One region of the Martinezella sp. CNPSo 3964 genome, then DNA from elsewhere that is predicted to be linked to it. Evidence: riboswitches for the same ligand, from Rfam matches in the RefSeq annotation. Region 1 holds a riboswitch; each other region holds the start of a gene.
The links. Region 1 has a riboswitch for cobalamin ahead of fdhA (formaldehyde dehydrogenase, glutathione-independent). Riboswitches for the same ligand answer to the same signal wherever they lie in the genome.

Region 1 (3,599 bases):
GCCTTCGATTTCGCGGCAAAGCTTGCCGCACATGCGCCGGGCGGTGCGGAGGCGGGACTTGATCGCGTGTTCTTCACGGGCTCTGGTTCTGAATCCGTCGACACCGCGCTCAAGATCGCCATCGCCTATCAGCGCGCGATCGGGCAGGGCACGCGCACTCGGATCATCGGCCGTGAAAAGGGCTATCACGGTGTCGGCTTCGGCGGCATTTCCGTCGGCGGTCTCGTCAACAATCGTCGTGTCTTCCCGCAGATCCCCGCCGACCACATGCGCCACACGCTCGACGTCGAGCGCAACGCCTTCAGCAAGGGCCTTCCGGCTCATGGCATCGAGCTTGCCGAGGATCTGGAGCGGCTGGTCGCCCTGCACGGTGCTGAAACGATCGCCGCAGTCATTGTCGAGCCGATGTCCGGTTCAGCCGGCGTCGTCCTGCCGCCGAAGGGCTACCTGGAGCGGTTGCGCGCCATCGCCGACAAATACGGCATCCTTTTGATCTTCGATGAAGTCATCACCGGCTTCGGCCGTCTGGGCACGCCGTTCGCGACGGAATATTTCGGTGTCGTTCCCGATCTCGTTACGGCGGCAAAAGGCATCACCAACGGCACGATACCGATGGGCGCCGTCTTTGCCAGCCGCAAGGTCTATGACGGCCTGATGACCGGCCCAGAAAACCAGATCGAGCTCTTCCACGGCTATACCTATTCCGGCCATCCTGTCGCCTGCGCCGCCGGCCTGGCGACCATGGAAATCTACGAGGAAGAAGGTCTGTTGACGCGTGCAGCCGAGCTGGCCGAGGACTGGCAGAATGCGCTGCATTCGCTGAAGGGCCTGCCGCATGTGGTCGACATCCGCAATCTCGGCCTCGTCGGCGCTGTCGAACTCGCGCCGCGCGATGGCGCTCCCGGCACGCGCGCCTATGACGTCTTCGTCGATTGCTTCCAGAAGGGCCTGCTGATCCGCGTAACCGGCGATATCATCGCGCTTTCTCCGCCGCTCATCATCGAGCGCGCTGAGATCGAAACGATCGTCTCCATGCTTGGCGATGCCTTGAAGCGGGTAGCCTAATCATCTCTGAGCCTGGCCGGTGTAGATAGCGTCGGTCAGGCTCGATTCGAGAAGCTGTACGGTCGCTTCCATCCTTTGCCACGACATGATTGCCGGCAGCGGCTCGTCATCTGGAATGAAAGCATCTCATGTCGCCCAGCTGGGTGACGATGTCGTTTTTTCATGCGCAACACGGCTCCTCCCGTGATCTTCTGGACATGTTCAAGGTGCCATCGGAAAGCGTCCCGATGGATAATTGGGAAACCGGTCACAGGCCGGTGCTGCCCCCGCAACGGTAGCGGATCGAATGTCCTGATCGATGCCACTGGCAGAAGTGCCGGGAAGGTGTCGGGAAATCCGAATGGACAGGTCCGAAGCCCGGAAACCAGCCTTGACGGCATGCTTGACTGATCGCGGTGGGCGATCGAGAGGTGAATGGGGGTTTCCTGAGATCAGCCCCGTTTCAATCTCGCACAGCTTCCCATCAGTCACGCATGCGCCGGCTTGGATGGCACGAAAGTTGCCGCTCCCGAGACCGATTTTGCCGCCGTTCAGCCCGTTGAGGAGCGGGCCGATCCGAAGAGGTCCGACATTCGGGCAATCATCAAGCGTTCAATCAAGGAGGAGATGGCATGACTGGGAACAGAGGCGTGGTCTACATGCGGCCCGGCAGGGTCGAAGTGCGCGATATCGACGATCCGAAGCTGGAGGCGCCGGACGGCCGACGCATCGAACATGGTGTGATCCTAAAGGTGATCTCCACGAATATCTGCGGTTCCGATCAGCACATGGTTCGTGGCCGCACGACTGCGATGCCCGGCCTCGTGCTCGGGCATGAGATCACCGGGCAGATCATCGAAAAGGGTATCGATGTCGAGATGCTCGATGTCGGTGATATCGTCTCCGTCCCGTTCAATGTTGCCTGCGGCCGCTGCCGTTGCTGCAAGTCGCAGGACACCGGCGTCTGCCTGACGGTCAATCCGTCGCGCGCCGGCGGTGCCTACGGTTATGTCGACATGGGCGGCTGGATCGGCGGCCAGGCGCGGTATGTCATGGTGCCCTATGCGGATTTCAACCTGCTGAAGTTCCCCGATCGCGACAAGGCCATGGCAAAGATCCGCGATCTGACCATGCTTTCCGATATCCTGCCGACAGGCTTTCACGGTGCTGTTCGGGCAGGCGTCGGTGTGGGTTCCACGGTCTATGTTGCAGGTGCAGGACCGGTCGGTCTGGCTGCTGCTGCTTCCGCTCGTATCCTGGGTGCCGCCGTCGTCATGATCGGTGACTTCAACAAGGATCGGCTTGCACATGCAGCCAAGGTTGGTTTCGAGCCCATCGATCTTTCCAAGAGCGATCGTCTGGGCGATATGATCGCGGAGATCGTCGGCACCAATGAAGTGGATAGTGCGATCGATGCAGTCGGTTTCGAGGCGCGTGGTCATTCTGGCGGGGAACAGCCGGCAATCGTGCTCAATCAAATGATGGAGATTACACGAGCGGCTGGTTCGATCGGCATACCCGGACTGTATGTGACGGAGGATCCTGGTGCCGCAGACAATGCTGCAAAGCAAGGCAGCCTGTCCCTGCGCTTTGGTCTCGGCTGGGCGAAGGCGCAATCCTTCCATACGGGGCAGACGCCGGTGCTGAAGTACAATCGCCAGCTCATGCAGGCAATCCTGCACGACAGGTTGCCGATTGCCGATATTGTCAACGCCAAGATCATCTCTCTTGAAGATGCAGCACAAGGATATGAGAGCTTCGATCAAGGTGCTGCAACGAAGTTCGTGCTCGATCCGCACGGCGAGCTGACGAAGGCGGCGTAGTAAAGAAGAACTTACAGGATCACGGAGTGATCCTGAGGTGAATACAGGCAGAGGGCGGAGGTTGGTATCTCTGCCCTCGGTGTTGTAGCGGTGAACGCATATGAGTTTGCCGGACAACAAAATGGCGGCAAAAGCCAGAGACGGCATCAATTGCTTCGTCGATACACCTGCAGGTTTGTGCGCCGCCATAGAACATTTCGAGCAAGTATGCGCCGCAGCACGCCTTGCCGAAGTTCCGGATCATGTCTGGAAATGGCTAATCGGGTCGGAAAACTCGCAAAATTTGAGCGCGCCTGGTCTCCAAAGGCGGTTGTAGAGGCCGATTTATCGATAATAATGACGTATTATGTTGCCATTATACATCTATCCTTTACATATATGCGGGCATCCATGCGGAGGAGCTTCGTCATCGCTTCCTAAGCAACGGCGGCTTGACAAAGAACGCTAACCTGAAGAGATCGGATCAATGGCAAACTTTCTTGAGAAATGGACTTCGAAAAAGGCTGATAAGCCGAAGGCTGGCGCACGCAATGTTGTTGATACATTTCGTGCTCGAGTAGCGGAACAGAAGGCATATCTGGAGGAGTACGAGCGAGACACGGCAGGTTTCAAGAAGTGGCGCTCCACTTGGTTTCAGCGTGTTCCCGGTGGCTTTGGCGTGACGGTCGGTCGTGACTCGGTCAACGCCGGTCGTGGATTGAGCTATGTTGTCGTCGACGCGATCAAGGACGT
Region 2 (3,599 bases), on a different contig from region 1:
CTTGACCTTGCGCAGCCGGCAGATCAGCCGCAGCAGGCTGGATTTCCCCGAGCCGTTCGGCCCGAGAAGACCGAGCACCTTGCCCCTTTCCACCGACAGGCTGACGCCGTTGACGATCAGCGTATTGCCGGCGGCAAAGGTCACCGTATCAACAGCAATGCTCATGCCGTCCTCCGGGCGCGATAGAGAATAATGGCGAAAGCCGGAGCCCCGAACAGCGCCGTGACCACACCGATCGGCAGGATCTGCTGGGGGATGATGACTCGCGAAATGATATCAGCGCCAACCATGAAGATGGCGCCGGCCAGAGCCGCCGCCGGCAGCAGCCGATCGTGGCTTGGACCGACGACGAAACGGGCGGCATGCGGGATGACCAATCCGACGAAGCCGATCGAGCCGACAATGCTGACGACCGCTGCCGTCATGAAGGCCGTCACGCCAAGCAGCACGATTTGCGCACGTCTGACCGCGATGCCGAGCGAGGCGGCCGCATCCGTGCCGAAGATGAAGGCATCGAGCACGCGGACATGCGCCATGCAGACGATAAAGCCGATGATGGCGACCGGCCCGGAAAGATAGACATCCGGCCAGCGCACGCCGCTGAGGGAACCGAGCAGCCAGAACATGACGCCCCTCGCCTGCTCGGCATTGGCCGAGGTGGTGACGATATAGGAGGTGAGCGCGTTGAAAAGCTGGGATCCGGCGACACCGCACAGGATGATGCGCTCGCTCGTGCCGCCGACACCCGCGGCCAGGAGACCGACGAAAAGGAAGGCGACGACCGCACCGATGAAGGCTCCGCCGGAAAGCCCCAGAATGCCGTAGCCGAGCCCGAGGATCATGATGCAGACCGCGCCGGTCGAAGCCCCCGCCGAAATGCCAAGCACATAGGGCTCGGCAAGCGGATTACGCAGCAGCGCCTGCAGGATCACACCGCTGAGCGCCAGCGCAGCACCCGTGCTTGCGGCAACCAGCGCCCGGCTCAGCCGATAATCCCAGACGATGCCCTGATGGATACGGCTGAGCTCGAAACTCGTTCCGAACATCCGGTTCGAGACCGCCTTGGCGGTGGTCGACAGCGGGATGGAAATCTCGCCGATCGACACCGCAAGGCTGATCATGAATGCCAGGATCATGATGGCAGCCACGGCAAGCACCAAATGCGTCCACCATGACCGACGTTGCGCAACGAGGCTCATATCTTACTGCGCCAGACCGAAGGACTTGATACCCTTGGCGAGGATTTCGATGCCATCGATGGTGCGGATAGTCGGGTTCATCGACTGCGCATCCATCATGACGAAATGCTTGTTCTTGACGGCGTCGAGCTGGCTGGTGACCGGGTCCTTCTCGAGGAAATCGACCTTGACCTTCGGATCGTCGGCCGCATAGCGGCGGCGGTCCATGGTGGCGATGACGATCACAGCCGGATTCGCCTGCGCGATGGTTTCCCATCCGACGAGCGGCCATTCTTCTTCGGTGGTCACGACGTTCCTGGCGCCGATTGTCTTCAGAATATAGGCCGGCGCGCTGTTCTTGCCGGCGATGAAGGCATCGCCGCTGACTTCCTTGCTGGAGAACCAGAAGACGATCGGCAGGTCCTTGGACTTTGCGCCTGAAATCGAGGCGACCGCGTCCGCTTCGCGCTTCTTCAGGTCCGCAATCAAGGCATCACCGCGATCCTTCGCGTCGAAGATCTCGGCGAGTTCGCCGATCTCCTTGTAGACCAGGTCCATCCTGAACAGTTCCTTGCGCACACCATCGCCGCCATCGGTATTGACCTTGGCGACGCAATCGGTCGGCGCGATGTAGGTGTTGATGCCCAGTTCTGAAAACTGTTCGCGCTTGCCGACGGAGCCCTGTGCGCCGACATGCCACTCGAATTCGGCGGCGACGAGATCCGGTTCCTTGCCGACGACGGATTCGAAGCTCGGATCATTGTCGGCAAGCCGCGGGATCTTGGCATTGGCTTCGACATATTGCGGCAACACCGGGCCGACCCAGACGGCCGTGCCGGCGATCTTGTCGGCCAGGCCAAGCGAGAGCAGGATCTCGGTCATGCCCTGGCCGATCGAAACGATCTTGGCCGGCGCCTTCTGGAAGGTCACCTTCTGCCCGCAATTATTGATTGTCAGGGGATATTGGGTGGCGGCGAAGCCGGAGGCGGCAAACCCGGTCAGCCCAAGTGCAAATGTGATGGTCGTCAAAAGATGGCGCATGAAAGATCTCGGCAGGATGAGGAAACTGGGCGGTGTCAGCACGATTACGCTGAGGAAGACCGCCGCCGGTTGCGAGGATCCCAATCAAGGCCGATAGAGGTCGGATAATGTCGAAGGCTCAGGTCAATCATTCTCTGTCCCTTCCGAGCATCCCCGCCCGGCTGATTGGATCGTGATCGACGGCAGGTCTCCTGGCTTGCGGATCTCTGACGATCATCTGCCTTCCCGCAAGCTTGGCTGCAGTGGCATGGCTTGAAGCCTCAGAAGCGAACCGGCAAGGTCGCTCCTGGATGATCGGCAATCCGCTTACAGTTGCGGGGGCAGCCACGGTCTAGGTCCCTCTTGGGTCGTCCTCACCGTGTTCCCTATTAATCCCCGCGGAGTCTTCCTTGGGGAACCGTCGCGTCCAGTTATTCCGGACTGCCCCTTCCCGTCAAGAACGCTTGGATAACAAAGAAGAAAGAGCACATCATGCTCGTCGCCGAAGGAGTGGCGCCCGGCCTATGCAGCCTCTGCCAGTTCCACGCGATTTCTTCCGCCGGCCTTTGCGCGGTAGAGTGCCTTATCGGCGGCCTCAAGCACATGTTTGAAATCCGTGGTCGGCTCAAGCGAGCAGGCAATACCGATGCTGACGGTGACGTGGACGGCTTCCTGCTCGAACATCAGGGTTGTACCCTCGATATCCTTGCGAATTTTCTCCGCAACGGCAGCCGCAGCCCGCGTATCGGTGTTCGGCAGCAACACGACGATCTCCTCACCGCCATAGCGGGCAGCAATGTCGGTCTTGCGCACGGTTTGCCGGATGACATCGGCCAACCGCGCCAAAACAGTGTCGCCAAAGGCATGGCCCCAGCTGTCGTTGATCTTCTTGAAGTGATCGATATCGAGCATGATGATCGAGAAAGGGATGCGCCGCGTGCCCGCTTCCTTGCTGCATCGATCGCCTTCGCGCTGCAGCACACGGCGGTTGGGAAGCCTTGTGAGCGGATCGAGGCTCGCTTCATTCTCCAGCGCACGCTGGATGCCGATGCGATATTGCTCCCGCTGCAGCAGGTCCGACAGCAGCATGACGCCGAGGATATTGACGATCGTCACCGGAAGGGTCGCCGAGATGAGAAGCGCGCGCGCAACCGCCCACGGCAGAAAGAAGAGAACCACCATGGATGAGCAGGTCGCCAGACCGAACAGAGCCGACCGCCTCCACCCTATACCGGTCCATTGCCGCGGCAGGAGGCTCAGCGCATAGCCCGCGATCGCGACGATCACGATGCCGGCAACGCCGCCAACCGCACCCATGCCGCCGACCATAAGCCGAAACAGACCCATCATCGCCGCAGCGACAATGGTTCCCAGAAGGCCACCATAGATCGGCGTAAGGAC
Region 3 (3,599 bases), on a different contig from region 1:
GATCGGGAAGTCCCCGGTGATTTCAAGCGCCAAGAAGGTCATCGTCAGCGGGCCGCCGATGATCGCGACAGCGAGCGAGCTCATGCCGACCACGGCATAGACGACCGGCGTCAGCGTTGCGTGATCGAAATAGGGGGCGCAATAGGCGAAGATCTTGCCGAGCAGCGCGCCCATGAACAGCGAGGCGAAGAACAGACCACCTCTGAAACCGGAGCCGATCGATATCGCCGAGGCGAGCGATTTCAGCAGGAATAGACCCACCAAGGCGCCCGGCGTCACGTCCGTAGACAGATTGAGATGCAGTGCGCCATGGCCGGCCGAAAGAACCTGCGGCGAGATCAGCGCCAGTGTTCCGACGACCAGGCCGCCCAGTGCGGGCCGGAAGGGCGGCGCGATGGAACTCTTGCGTGCCAGTTCCTCGACCCAGGCAACGCCCTGCATGATCAGGATGCCTATACCGGCACAGAAAGCGCCGAGCAGGATGGCCGGGAGATAGTCCGCCGGGACGATCGCACCGAAGTGATCGATGTCGATGGCGAAGTCATCGCCGGCAAGCAGTCTTGCAATCATCGTCGATATCAGTGCCGAGACGACGACGGGCGTCAACGTGAGGATCGAATAGCTGCCGATGATCAGCTCGAAGGCGTAGAAGGCACCGGTGAGCGGCGCATTGAATGCGGCGGCAATAGCGCCGGCAGCGCCGCAGCCGACGAGCATGCGCAGATCCGCGCGACGCATCTGCATCTTGTAGCCGAATTTCGAGGCGATGCCGGCGGCGAGCTGTGTGTAGCCTGCTTCAAGCCCGACAGACGCGCCGAATCCATTCGAGATTAGGTTCTGCACCGCGACGATGATACTGTCGGTGAGCGACATGCGACCGCCATGCAGGGCATTGGCTTCGATCGGGTCGACCATCGGTTTTTTGCGTGTGCGCGACAATACATAAAGGATGATGCCGAGGATGATGCCGCCGGCGATCGGCGCGATGAACAATACCGATTTGTCGGGAATCGCCATTGCCGCCGAACTCAGTCGCTCGTAGTCGGTTATGCCATAGATGACGCTGTGAAGTTTGCGCGAGATGTAACTCATCGCCGTCACGGCGCAGCCCGAAGCTATTCCCACCAGCGCGCCAGCGAAAACAAGTCCCAATTCGCCACGGCGCAGCAATGCCCTGAACCGACCAAGATCGAATAAGGCCGAGAAGACGCCGAGGCGGCGCGGTTGGAATTTCTGCAACATGGGAAGCTAACGGTACGTTTTTGCTAGAATGTGAGGGCTGACCCTCTATAAACTCCTAACATCAAAGAAATACGGCAAAAAAGCCGTTGGTTTTATGGGAATTTTCAACCTATTTCGCAATCAGGATGGCGCAGGTCGCATCCATGCCCTTGATTGACTTGAACTAAGTGAAAGCCTAATCATTGTGGCATAACGAATGGTTCCTGAGCGGCGATCTGCCGCATGGGATGAAAAGGGAATGTGACGGGACGGACCCAAGCCGGGCGTTCTCATCACAGCCGACCCCGCGACTGTAGAGCGGTCAGGGTCTTTCGTTCGGTTTGAAGTCTATTTCGTCGATGGTTCGCATGGGGCGAACCGGGCGGGGCGGGCGCAAATCGAAAAAGCCACTGGCGTGGCATCATGATCAACCGGGGCTGGACGCCTCTCATTCTACGAATCGTCCGCCTTTTCATGATGGATGCTGGGAAGGCGAGAAAGACCCGCTGGCGCACGATCGGGGGCGACCGGTTTCGGTCTGCCCCCGTCGCGGCGCCTTATCCGCGAGCCAGGAGACCTGCCATGCGTGCCGGGCACAGAGCCTGTTCTGGAACGTGAGTTCCGCTGCCAGCACGGAGGTTGTCGTGGCACAAGATGAGTTTTTGGCGTGTAGACGCCCTTTTTCCGGTTTCAGCTGTAGGCTGCCGACCTCCGCTTTTGCGTGGGAGCGGGCATAAGGCATGTCGTCTTCAATTTCCCGAGCAGTCTTCGTCCTTGGGGGCGCGCGTTCCGGCAAATCCAGATTTGCCGAATCCCTGATTTCGGATGCCGGCCTCGAACGTCACTATGTGGCGACAGGGCAGGCGTGGGACGACGAGATGCGTGAGCGCATCGCCCAGCATCGCGCTGACCGCGGTGATCAATGGCAGACGCATGAGGAGCCGATAGACCTTGTCGGGCAGCTCGCCGCCATCGACGCCGAGGGGCGGGCAGTGCTTATCGACTGCCTGACGCTCTGGGTCACCAACCTGATGATGGCCGAGCGGGATATGGTCGCGGAGTTTGCTGGCCTGACTGCCTTTCTGCCGACCGCACGATCACGGCTCGTTCTCGTATCGAACGAGGTCGGCCTTGGAATCGTGCCTGAAAATCGCATGGCGCGCGAGTTTCGCGACCACGCCGGCCGCCTGCACCAGATGGTCGCGGCGGCGAGTGCCGAAGTTTATTTTATCGCAGCGGGGCTGCCGCTGAAAATGAAGGGTTGATGAATATGAACCAGGAAAAGATTCCCGCCACCGTCATCACCGGCTTCCTGGGAGCCGGCAAGACGACGATGATCCGCAACCTCCTGCAGAATGCCGGCGGCAAGAAGATCGCTTTGATCATCAACGAGTTCGGCGATCTCGGCGTCGACGGCGACGTACTCAAGGGCTGTGGCGCGGAGAACTGCACCGAAGACGATATCATCGAGCTGACCAACGGCTGCATCTGCTGCACCGTCGCCGACGATTTCATCCCGACCATGACGAAGCTTTTGGAGCGCGATGCGCGTCCGGATCACATTGTCATCGAAACCTCCGGCCTTGCTCTGCCGCAGCCATTGGTCGCCGCCTTCAACTGGCCGGACATTCGTACGCATGTTACCGTCGACGGCGTCATCACCGTGGTCGATAGCGCCGCCGTCGCCGCCGGCCGCTTCGCCGATGATCATGACGCAGTCGAAGCCCGCCGTGTCGAGGATGACTCGCTCGATCACGAAAGCCCGATCGAAGAGCTTTTCGAAGACCAGCTGACCTGCGCCGATCTGATCGTGCTCAACAAGACCGATCTGATCGATGTCGATGGTCTCGGCCGCGTCCGCGCCGAAGTCGCCTCGCGCACGGTGCGCAAGCCGACGATCATCGAGGCGAAGAACGGCGACGTACCAGCCGCCGTCCTGCTCGGCCTCGGCATCGGCACCGAAGACGATATCGTCAACCGCAAATCCCATCACGAGCTGGAGCACGAGGATGGCACGCCGCATGACCACGACGAATTCGACAGCTTCGTCGTCGAATTCGGCCCGATTGCCGACCCGGCCGCATTCATCGATGCGCTGAAGGGCGTGATCGCGGAGCATGACGTGCTGCGCCTCAAGGGCTTCGTCGATGTCCCCGGTAAGCCCATGCGCCTGCAGCTGCAGGCCGTCGGCAGCCGCATCGACACCTATTTCGACCGCGCCTGGACGCCGGGCGAAGCGCGCGCGACACGGCTTGTGGTGATCGGCCTGCACGAGATGGACGAGACCGTCGTGCGTAGGGCGATCGAAGCGCTGGTCTAAGGGAAATCCATGCATCTCCTCCTGGCACAGAAGGGAACGATCAGCGACGGCGAAGAGG

Region 2: it holds a riboswitch for cobalamin, as region 1 does, so the genes downstream of both, AC13Q5_RS19510 (ABC transporter substrate-binding protein) here and fdhA (formaldehyde dehydrogenase, glutathione-independent) in region 1, are expected to answer to the same signal.
Region 3: it holds a riboswitch for cobalamin, as region 1 does, so the genes downstream of both, cobU (bifunctional adenosylcobinamide kinase/adenosylcobinamide-phosphate guanylyltransferase) here and fdhA (formaldehyde dehydrogenase, glutathione-independent) in region 1, are expected to answer to the same signal.

Annotation. Positions count from the first base shown of each region.
Region 1 is NZ_JBXSOW010000010.1:206,222-209,820, reverse strand. It holds gene aptA (omega-aminotransferase AptA) at 1-1,065, shown strand, start outside; cobalamin riboswitch at 1,253-1,452, shown strand; gene fdhA (formaldehyde dehydrogenase, glutathione-independent) at 1,677-2,867, shown strand; gene AC13Q5_RS27170 (hypothetical protein) at 2,968-3,183, shown strand; gene AC13Q5_RS27165 (hypothetical protein) at 3,334-3,599, shown strand, end outside.
Region 2 is NZ_JBXSOW010000006.1:95,658-99,256, reverse strand. It holds gene AC13Q5_RS19520 (ABC transporter ATP-binding protein) at 1-165, opposite strand, end outside; gene AC13Q5_RS19515 (FecCD family ABC transporter permease) at 162-1,199, opposite strand; gene AC13Q5_RS19510 (ABC transporter substrate-binding protein) at 1,203-2,219, opposite strand; cobalamin riboswitch at 2,384-2,636, opposite strand; gene AC13Q5_RS19505 (GGDEF domain-containing protein) at 2,721-3,599, opposite strand, start outside.
Region 3 is NZ_JBXSOW010000017.1:78,130-81,728, reverse strand. It holds gene AC13Q5_RS32690 (chloride channel protein) at 1-1,242, opposite strand, end outside; cobalamin riboswitch at 1,423-1,820, shown strand; gene cobU (bifunctional adenosylcobinamide kinase/adenosylcobinamide-phosphate guanylyltransferase) at 1,962-2,486, shown strand; gene cobW (cobalamin biosynthesis protein CobW) at 2,492-3,541, shown strand; gene cobN (cobaltochelatase subunit CobN) at 3,551-3,599, shown strand, end outside.